Regions from separate parts of the Arthrobacter sp. BE255 genome, predicted to be linked through region 3. Evidence: riboswitches for the same ligand, from Rfam matches in the RefSeq annotation. Region 3 holds a riboswitch; each other region holds the start of a gene.
The links. Region 3 has a riboswitch for thiamine pyrophosphate ahead of J2X42_RS06675 (bifunctional hydroxymethylpyrimidine kinase/phosphomethylpyrimidine kinase). Riboswitches for the same ligand answer to the same signal wherever they lie in the genome.
Positions count from the first base shown of each region.

Region 1: it holds a riboswitch for thiamine pyrophosphate, as region 3 does, so the genes downstream of both, thiO (glycine oxidase ThiO) here and J2X42_RS06675 (bifunctional hydroxymethylpyrimidine kinase/phosphomethylpyrimidine kinase) in region 3, are expected to answer to the same signal.
Region 2: it holds a riboswitch for thiamine pyrophosphate, as region 3 does, so the genes downstream of both, thiC (phosphomethylpyrimidine synthase ThiC) here and J2X42_RS06675 (bifunctional hydroxymethylpyrimidine kinase/phosphomethylpyrimidine kinase) in region 3, are expected to answer to the same signal.

Region 1 covers NZ_JAVDWK010000001.1:350,704-353,971, forward strand. The annotation lists gene J2X42_RS01680 (RNB domain-containing ribonuclease) at 1-377, opposite strand, end outside; gene thiE (thiamine phosphate synthase) at 440-1,171, opposite strand; TPP riboswitch at 1,199-1,318, shown strand; gene thiO (glycine oxidase ThiO) at 1,311-2,606, shown strand; gene thiS (sulfur carrier protein ThiS) at 2,603-2,839, shown strand; gene J2X42_RS01700 (thiazole synthase) at 2,843-3,268, shown strand, end outside.
Region 2 covers NZ_JAVDWK010000001.1:693,930-697,197, forward strand. The annotation lists gene thiC (phosphomethylpyrimidine synthase ThiC) at 15-1,823, opposite strand; TPP riboswitch at 1,818-1,925, opposite strand; gene J2X42_RS03215 (amidohydrolase family protein) at 2,001-3,083, shown strand; gene J2X42_RS03220 (VOC family protein) at 3,189-3,268, shown strand, end outside.
Region 3 covers NZ_JAVDWK010000003.1:73,117-76,384, reverse strand. The annotation lists gene rplU (50S ribosomal protein L21) at 1-191, opposite strand, end outside; gene J2X42_RS06675 (bifunctional hydroxymethylpyrimidine kinase/phosphomethylpyrimidine kinase) at 465-2,045, opposite strand; TPP riboswitch at 2,028-2,125, opposite strand; gene J2X42_RS06670 (Rne/Rng family ribonuclease) at 2,243-3,268, opposite strand, start outside.

The DNA of each region.
Region 1 (3,268 bases), on a different contig from region 3:
GGATGCAGCGGGATTCGGCCTTCCGGCGCGTAGAACGTCTGTCCCCGGCGGCGGGTCTCGGCGTCCAGCGGACCGCCGGGCGCTACGAAAGCGGGAACGTCGGCGATGGCGTACAGAACCCGGTAACCGCTTCCGGCCGGCTCAATGAACAGTGCCTGGTCAAGATCGGTGGACGACTCCGGATCGATGGTGAGGAAGTCAACGCCGGTCAGGTCGGCGTCCGGAAGCTGCCGGGCTGCGACGGCTGCCTCGGCATCACGGACCGCGTCTGCCGGATAGGCGCCCGGCAGTTCCAGTTCGGTCCGCAGCGCGCCCAGTGCCTCCTCGAGGGCATTGTTGTGCTCGTGGACGTTAGGGGCCAACCGATGATGTGACACGAAAATCAGGGTAGCCCGATTTTCGCCGATAATGCACGCAATCGGTCCCCCGGCCCGCAGTCCTAGGAGTCGGCGGCGTCCAGGGCCGCCAGGAGCGCCGACGCGGCCGCGGCAGGGTCCGCGGCTTCGGTGATGGCCCGGACCACCACTACCCTGCTGGCACCCGCTTCCACCACCTGCTCCACGTTGCCCAGGTCAACGCCCCCGATGGCAAACCAGGGCACGGTTGCCCCGCCGGAAGCGGACCCGGCCCGCTTCACCGCTTCCGCCGCATACTTCACAAGATCAAGCCCGACGGCGGCCCGGCCGGGTTTGGTGGGTGTGGCCCAGACCGGTCCAACACAGAAATAGTCGAGTCCGCCGGCGGCGGCCGCGGAGGCGGTGATGGCGCCGTCGATCTGCGCGGTGGTGTGGGTGGACAGCCCGATGACGCCGGCGTCCTGGACGAGCGAACGTGCCGCAGCAAGCGGAAGGTCCTTTTGGCCCACATGGAAGACCGGCGCCCCCGACAGCACCGCGACGTCGGCGCGGTCGTTCACGGCCCACAGCCGCCTGTGGCGCTCGGCCGCCTCTTTCAGCACTGCCAGCAGCTCAAGTTCCTCGGCCGCCTCGATGGTCTTGTCGCGGAGCTGGATGATGTCCACCCCGCCGGCGAAGGCCGCATCCACAAACCCGGCGAAGTCGCCGCGGTCCTTTCGCGCATCCGTGCACAAGTACAGCCGGGCGCTGCTGAGGGCGTCGGACCGGAGTGCGGTGTTGGAAAAGGCGGTGCTGTTGGAAAGGGCGTGGTTCATGGAAACCAGACTAGTTCCTCTAAACTGGGCAGGTACTGCGGGAGCCCGTGGCAGCTGTCATAAAGCGGCCGGGCTGAGAGGGCGTCAGAGCCGACCGCTTGACCTGATCCGGCTAGTACCGGCGTAGGGAAGGAAACAGATGCTCCCCCCAACCGGAAGTCCGTCCGCTGCGGCTCCCGCTGAGCTGCAAGCCGATGTCGCCGTTATCGGTGGAGGCGTGATCGGCCACGGCATCGCCTGGGAGGCCAGACGCTCGGGCCGTTCGGTGGTGGTCATTGATGACGCCCCCGGTTCCGGCGCCAGCTGGGCTGCGGCCGGCATGCTCGCCCCGGTGAGCGAGCTGCACTACCAGGAGGAGGACCTCCTGGAGCTGATGCTTGAATCCTCGGCGCTGTGGCCGGCATTCGCCGCGGACCTGGCCCGCGACGCCGCGGCTGACGCCGGCTACCTGGCCACACCCACGCTCGCCATCGGCGCGGACGCCGCCGACCGCCGGGCCCTGATGGACCTGCGGGCCGTACAGCAGGCCCACGGGCTGGACGTTGAACCGCTGACGGTCCGTGAAGCCAGGAGCCGCGAGCCGCTTCTGAGCCCTGCCATCTCCTGCGCCCTGGACATTCCCGCCGACCACCAGGTGGACCCGCGCAAGCTTGTGGCGTGCCTGCGTCAGGCGTTGGCCAGCCACGGGGAAGATCCACGTTCCGCCGTCACCGGAGCGCTCGACGCTTTCGCCGTCGTCGACCGCGCGTCGTCCCTGATGTGGGAGGACGGCCGGGTCACCGGCGCCAGGCTGGCGGGCGGGGGACTGGTGACCGCCGGGGAAACCGTGGTGGCCAACGGGCTGCACGCGGCCTCCCTGGACGGATTGCCTGCCGGGCTCCGGTTGCCGCTGCGTCCGGTGCACGGGGATATCCTCCGGCTGCGCGTCCCGGACCACCTCCGCCCGCTTGTCACTGCCACCGTCCGTGGCCTGGTCCGGGGTGTGCCGGTGTATATCGTTCCGCGGTGTGACGGCACAGTGGTGATCGGGGCCACCCAGCGCGAGGACGCCCTGGCTGCTTCCGGCCCGGAGCGCGGCGGAGGCGCCGCCGGCGTTTCGGCGGGCGGCGTCTACCAGCTGCTCCGCGACGCCCAGGTGCTGGTGCCGGCCGTCGCCGAGCTGGAGCTGCTGGAAAGCACGGCCAGGGCCCGCCCCGCCACGCCGGACAACGCGCCGCTGCTGGGCCGGGTCAACTTCCCTGAAAGCCGCGGACACGTGCCCGGCCTCATCGTGGCCACCGGCTTCTTCCGCCACGGGGTGCTGCTGACGCCCGCAGCGGCCACCATCTGCCGGGATCTCATGGACGGGCGGACGGATCCGCGTTGGCACCCGTTCAGCCCGGCCAGGTTCTCCGGCCGCCCTTCCACCGTTCAACCCATCAAGGAACATGCATGAACATCACCCTCAACGGTACACAGCACGCCGTGTCCGACGGCGCCTCCATCACCACGCTGGTCAGCCAGATCACCGGCCGGCCCCTTGCCGCCAACGGACAGGCGACGGACGGCCGGAAACTGGGTGTCGCCGTCGCACACAACTCCGAAGTAGTACCCCGAAGCCAGTGGTACGTCACGGCGCTCGCCGACGGTGACGACGTCGAACTGGTCACCGCAGTCCAGGGAGGCTGAAGCATGACCGAAACCATCAACGCCACCAACCGGGCCGGGCACCCGGACCCGCTGATCATCGACGGTGTGGAACTCGGGTCGCGCCTGATCATGGGCACCGGCGGAGCCCCGAGCCTGGACGGACTTGGCGCGGCCCTGCTGGCCTCCGGGACGGAACTGACCACCGTGGCCATGCGGCGGTTCTCGCCGGCCGAGACAGGCTCGCTGTTCCAGCTGCTGGTGGACCACGGAATCCGGGTCCTGCCCAACACGGCGGGCTGCTTCACGGCCCGCGACGCCGTCATGACGGCCGAACTGGCCCGCGAAGCGCTGGAAACGGACTGGGTCAAGCTGGAGGTGATCGCCGACGAGCATACTCTTTTGCCCGATGCCGTTGAGCTGGTGGACGCCACCGAACAGCTCGTGAACCGGGGCTTCAAGGTGTTTGCC
Region 2 (3,268 bases), on a different contig from region 3:
GAGCCTCAAGCCCGCTAGCGGCGGGCGGCTTGGGGTACCTCCAGGTCAGGCAGGTAGACCTTTCCGCCTGCCGCGAGGAACTCCTCGCTCTTTTCGCGCATCCCGGCCGCCATTTCCGCCAGCGCGGCCTGTGATTCCGCTGAACCGTACTCATCCCGGATGTCCTGGCTGATCCGCATGGAGCAGAACTTCGGGCCGCACATGGAGCAGAAGTGGGCCGTTTTCGCCGGCTCGGCCGGCAGCGTCTCGTCGTGGAAGGCTTCCGCGGTCACCGGGTCCAGGGACAGAGCGAACTGGTCCCGCCAACGGAACTCGAACCGGGCCTTGGAGAGGGCGTCGTCGCGTTCATGCGCGCCGGGGTGTCCTTTGGCGAGGTCGGCGGCGTGGGCGGCGATCTTGTAGGTGATCACGCCGGTCTTTACATCGTCCTTGTTCGGCAGGCCGAGGTGTTCCTTGGGCGTGACGTAGCAGAGCATCGCCGTGCCATAGCGGGCGATTTCCGTGGCGCCGATGGCCGAGGTGATGTGGTCGTAGCCAGGTGCTATGTCCGTCACCAGCGGCCCGAGCGTGTAGAAAGGGGCTCCCTTGCACAGCTCCTGCTGGCGTTCCACGTTCTCCCGGACCAGGTGGAACGGCACGTGGCCCGGGCCTTCCACCATCACCTGCACATCGAATTCCCAGGCCCGCTGGGTCAGTTCAGCGAGGGTGTCCAGTTCGGCGAACTGGGCGGCATCGTTCGCGTCTGCCGTGGCACCCGGCCGCAGTCCGTCGCCAAGCGAGAACGCGACGTCGTACTTGGCGAAAATTTCACACAGCTCGTCGAAGTGCGTGTACAGGAAGTTCTCCTGGTGGTGGGCCAGGCACCAGCCGGCCATGATGGAGCCGCCCCGCGAGACGATGCCGGTGACGCGGTTGGCCGTCAGCGGCACATAACGCAGCAGCACGCCGGCGTGGATGGTCATGTAGTCCACGCCCTGCTCGCACTGCTCAATCACGGTGTCGCGGAAGACCTCCCACGTCAGCTTGTTGGCCTCGCCGTTGACCTTCTCCAGCGCCTGGTAAATGGGCACGGTGCCGATGGGCACGGGGGAGTTGCGGATGATCCATTCACGGGTGGTGTGGATGTCATCCCCCGTGGAAAGGTCCATGACAGTATCGGCGCCCCACTGGGTGGCCCACTGGAGTTTGTCCACTTCCTCGGCGATGGAGCTGGTCACAGCCGAGTTGCCGATATTGGCGTTGATCTTCACCAGGAAGGCCTTGCCGATGATCATCGGCTCGGATTCAGGGTGGTTGATGTTGTTGGGGATGATCGCACGTCCCGCGGCCACTTCGCTGCGGACCAGCTCCACGTCACAGTTTTCGCGGAGGGCGACGAACTGCATCTCCGGAGTGATGAGGCCCTCCTTCGCGTAGTGCATCTGGGTGACTGTCCGGCCTTCGACGGCGCGGCGGGGCACCGGCTGAGCCCCTTTCCACTCCGCGGACGCAGCGCCGCGGCGCACGGCCGACTTGCCGTCGTCGAGCAGGTTCCGTTCCCGGCCGCTGTAAGGCTCCGTATCGCCGCGGGCCGCGATCCACTCTGAGCGGAACGGGTTGAGGCCCACCACCGGATCGCTGCCCGGGCCGGCGGTGCGGTAGGTCCGGAAAGGACCGTTGGCCTCGCCGTTGGGCGAGGGCTCCAGCGCGATCTCGGTCACCGGCACGCGGATTCCGGTGGCTTCGTCGTTGATGAATGCCAGCGAGTGCGACTTCAGCGACTGGGTTTCAGATGCCCCGGCCTCATTTTGGGCAGGGATCAGCTGTGTTTCTTGTGTACTCAATGAATACTCACTTCCTTCGCCGGCATTACCCGGACAGGTTCAACGGTCGCAGGCTGCGTCAGCCCGATCTCAGCCCCTGCAAGGGCTCCCGTGTGGTCTAGAAGAAGCTACCACAGGTCCGGGCGGGGCGTCCTTGCCGTGACCACCGCACCGTCTTCCGCGGATTAGGCTGGTGCCATGGCCGGAATCATCGAATTCAGCGGAACTGTGCTCACCGGACCGTTCCAGGAACGGCAGGGGCTGTGGTCCGTCGACGGCCGCCTCACGTTCCACCGGCCCGCCACCGCACCGGATGTTGTGCTCGACGGCTGGGTCCTCCCCGGGTTCGTTGATGCCCACTGCCACATCGGCCTGGGACCCGGCGGCGCCGTGCCGGATGAGGTGGCCGAAGAACAGGCCCGCACCGACCGCGACGCCGGCACCCTCCTGGTCCGAGACGCCGGCGCGGCGAGTGACACCCGCTGGCTGCAGCAGCGGCATGACATGCCCAGGCTCATCCGTGCCGGGCGGCACATTGCCCGCTCCCGGCGCTACCTGCGGGACTTCGCCGTCGAAGTTGAGCCTGGGGGCCTGGTCGAGGCGGTGCGCAAGCAGGCACGGGCCGGCGACGGCTGGGTCAAACTGGTGGGGGACTGGATCGACCGCGACGCCGGCGACCTCGCGCCGTCGTTTCCCGACGCCGTCGTCCGCGACGCCGTGCAGGCGGCGCACGACGAGGGCGCCCGCGTGACCGCCCACTGCTTCGCCGAAGACACCCTGGACCAGATGCTCGACGCCGGCATCGACTGCATCGAGCACGCCACCGGACTGCTGCCCCGCCACCTTCCGCGGCTCGCCGGGCAGGGCGTGCCCATTGTGCCGACCCTGATCAACATCGACACCTTCCCGGACATCGCCCGCCAGGCCGAAGCCAAATTCCCGCGGTACGCCGCCCACATGCGGGCATTATGGGAGCGCCGGGCCGAACGCATACTGGAAGCATTTGAGGCCGGCGTGAAGATTTATGCCGGGACGGACGCGGGAAGCGTGATCCGGCACGGGCGGATCGCCGACGAAATCCTGGCGCTGCACCGGGCGGGCCTTCCGCCGGCGGCGGCGCTGGACGCAGGCTGCTGGGGCGCGCGGCGCTGGTTGGGTGCTGACGGGATTTCGGAGGCAGCCGGCGCGGACGTGGTGGTCTGCCGGGAAGACCCGCGGCAGGTGCCTGCCACGGTCGCCTCGCTCACGAACGTTGTGTTGCGCGGAGAACTGATCCGCTGACGGTTGAAGATCACACCGGCGCCACTGGGAATAAATTGAAGCTTCAAGTAATTTAGAAGAGTAGAGGCCACCGAAACCCGGCGGCCACCGGACCGGGAGTTTTCGATGACCGCAGAATCCACCAGCCAGGACCTTCTACCTGCCGAGCTCACCATGGGCACGGTGATGCTGAAGGTGGGCAACGT
Region 3 (3,268 bases):
AGGATCTCAGCCGTAACAGTTACCTTGGCCAGGTCCGCAGCGGCGGAGGTGACCTTGTCACCGTCTACCAGGAGCAGTGCGGGCAGCTGAATAGTGCTGCCGGCTCCACCGGGGACGCGGTTCAGGGTAACGAAGTCTCCAACGGAAACCTTCTCTTGGCGGCCGCCTGCGCGGACAATCGCGTACACCACTTGGGAACTCACTTCTCTCGACGTTTATTACTAGATTTGCGTGCGGAACCTGGGCCTATGTTTGGCTGGGCTCTCGCTGTGCCTCAACGCCGTGGGGTCGTAACCCAAGTGTTGGCGTAAGCACCGAAGATCTAGAATACGCTAATTTTGCCTTCGGCCGCAAATGAGGCTGGTTCCGGCGGGCTGTCCGTGATAGGCACCACAAGCAGGTGCCGCACGAACAATCGCCGAACCGTGCCCGACTATCGTACCGGCTGGATCGGCTCTGGACGGTCAGGCGTGGATACGCGGCGCGTCGAAAAAATCCACTTCGAAGCGGCACGACTGGCTGAAGGCCACCACCATTGCGGCCCGCTCGTCCTCCGAGCCGCGCCGCCCGGCCTCGTCGGCCATGGCAATGGCCTCACGGGTGGCCTGCGCGAAATCCTCGTCGGCGTAGGTCCGCAGCCATTCAGCGTATGGGTGGTCGGCCGGGGCGCCGGCGGCGAGGAATTGCGCGTGCAGGGTCTGTCCGACTTCAGCGTAGAGCCAGAAGCACGGCAGGACGGCCGCCACCAGCACCGCGTAACTGCCTGAGGTCGAGGCGGCCAGCAGGTGGTCCACGTAGGACTTGGTGACGGGGCCAAGCACGGGCTCCACCGTGCGGGTGCTGAGCCAGCTCCGGTGCAGCTCCGACTCGACCTCCAGGCACTGCTGCGCCGATCGGGCCCAGAACAGCTGCGCGGCCTCGGTGGGGGCCAGGGCGCTGGCCCGTGCCAGCACGCGTGAGTACCCGTTGAGGTAGGTGGCGTCCTGGGCAAGGTAGTAGGCGAACTGCTGTTCGGGGAGGCTGCCGGCCGCGAGGTCCCGGATGAAGTCCAGGTTGTAGATGGCTTCGAGGTCGGCTGTGGACTCCTGGCGGAGGATTTCGGCGAACTCCCCCACGGCCAGCCCTCGGTGCGGTTCTGCGGGCGCGCCCGGTGCCTGCATGTGGTGGAAATGGTGGATGGGACCGTTTCCCGCCCCGACGTCCAGGCTGCCCGAGGACTCCAGCGCACCGGCCAGCCAGGGCTTGACGAGCCGCAGCGAGGCCTCCCAGTCCCCCAGCCGGGCCTGCGCCGTGGCCATGGCCGAGGAAAGCGAGCAGCCCGTGCCGTGGCTGTTCCGTGTGGGGACCCTGTCCCCCGGAACCTCCACAATTTCCCGGGCAAGCAGTCCCCCGGTGTTGACGAGGGCATCCGGGCAGGCGGCGCCGTCGAGATGTCCGCCCTTCACCAGGATGGTGGCCCCGGTCGCCGCGGCGAGCCGCCGGCCCTGTTCCAGCGCTTCAGCCCAGGAGCCTGCCTGGGCCTCGCCGAGCAGCATCGCCAGCTCCGCGAGGTTGGGGGTGATCAGGTCTGCCAGCGGCAGGAGTCCGCGGAGGGCAGCCTCGGCCGATGCCTGCAGGAGCCTGTCGCCGCTGGTGGCCACCATCACCGGATCAAGGACCACGACGCCGGGGCGCACCTTGTCGAGCCAGCCGCGGACGGCGGCCACCACCTCGGCGTCGCCGAGCATGCCGATCTTGACGGCGTCGATGGTGATGTCATCGCTGACGGCTTCGAGCTGCTGGGCCAGGAAGGCGGCCGGGGGGACGTGGACCGCGCGGACACCCTGTGTGTTCTGCACTGTCAGGGCGGTGATGGCGGCCATGCCGTAGCCGCCGTGGGCTGCAATGCTTTTCAGGTCGGCCTGGATGCCTGCGCCGCCGGACGGGTCGGAGCCTGCGATGGACAGCACGCGGGGTACGTCCCGGAGGACGGGCGACGGCGCCACGGCACTGGGTGCGGAAGCGGGCGCCTGAGGCAGGACTGAAGTTGAAGACAAGGAAGACATCCCTTCGCCGGTGCTAGCCGGACAGGTTCAACGGGTGTGGATCTCAGCCGGCCCTCTGCGCGGCACCCCGTGTCGGTACCCCAGCCTAGCGTTTCCGCGCCGGCCGCCGTGTCAGATGAAGCCCTTAACGCCGGAATGCCCGGACACGCCCTGTGAAGGGCGGGCCCGGGCATCCTGGCGGATTTCCTTGCGGAGGGTCAGAGCTCGGAGGCCGGAACTCCTACGCCGAGGATGATGGGCGCTTCGGCGGGCGTTTTCGCGGCCGTGCCGGTTTTGGCGGGCTCTGGTGCCTTGGCGGCGTGGGAGTGGGTTCCGGCCGCAGACTGCGTTGCCTCGTGGTGCTCCACCGAGGTGGCGTTGGCCGCGCCCTGGGCCCGGCTGGCGCTGCGGTTGCGGCGCGGCCTGCGGGTCCGGGACTGCTCCGCGGTGTGGTCGGAGTAGTCCTTCTCCTCTGCAGCCACAGCGGCCTGGGGAACCGAAATGGCCGGTGCGGCGGACTGCGGCGCTGCCTGCGAGGGCTCCGGCGCGGTGACGGCGGGTTCGCCGAGGTGCGCAAATGCTTCCGCCAGCCGGTCGAGGGTCAGGGCAGGCTGCTGCGGCTGGTCGGCCGCGTGCTCCACGAACGGCAGTGCCACCTGCTCGCCGCCGAACGTGAGCACGGCAGCAGGACGTCCGGAGGCGTCAGCGTCGTGCTGCGCGGCGGCCGGGGCTGCGGGTGCCTGCTCGGGCGTTGTCCGTGCTGCGGGCGCGGCGGGGGCCTGGGCTCCTGCTGAAGCGGCGTGGGCTACCTCGTCGTCGTGCAGGTGTGCTGCGTGCGCTGCTGCGGCGATGTTGGCGAGGGCCGCCCTGGTGGCCTCGGCCTTGGCGTGCCGTTCGGCGTCGCTCGGGTCCGGGTGGACGGTGTGGATCTGCACCGGTGCGGACGGTGCGGTCTCCAGCGGGGCGCCTCCCCGTCCACGGCGACGCTTGCGGTCGTTGCGGCCGCCGGGCTGGCTGTCAGCCCGCTGGCTGTCCGGGCGCTGGTCAGGGCGCGGGGTTTCGGTCCGGTGGCTGTCCGCACGCTGTACGTGGTGCTCTGCTGCGACAGTGTTGGCGCGGCGGTGCTCCACGGGATCGTCGTGGGTGACCACTCCGCGGCCGGCGCAGGTTTCGCACTGCTCACCGAAGACTTCGAGGAGCCCGGTGCCCATGCGCTTGCGCGTCATCTGCACCAGACCCAGCGA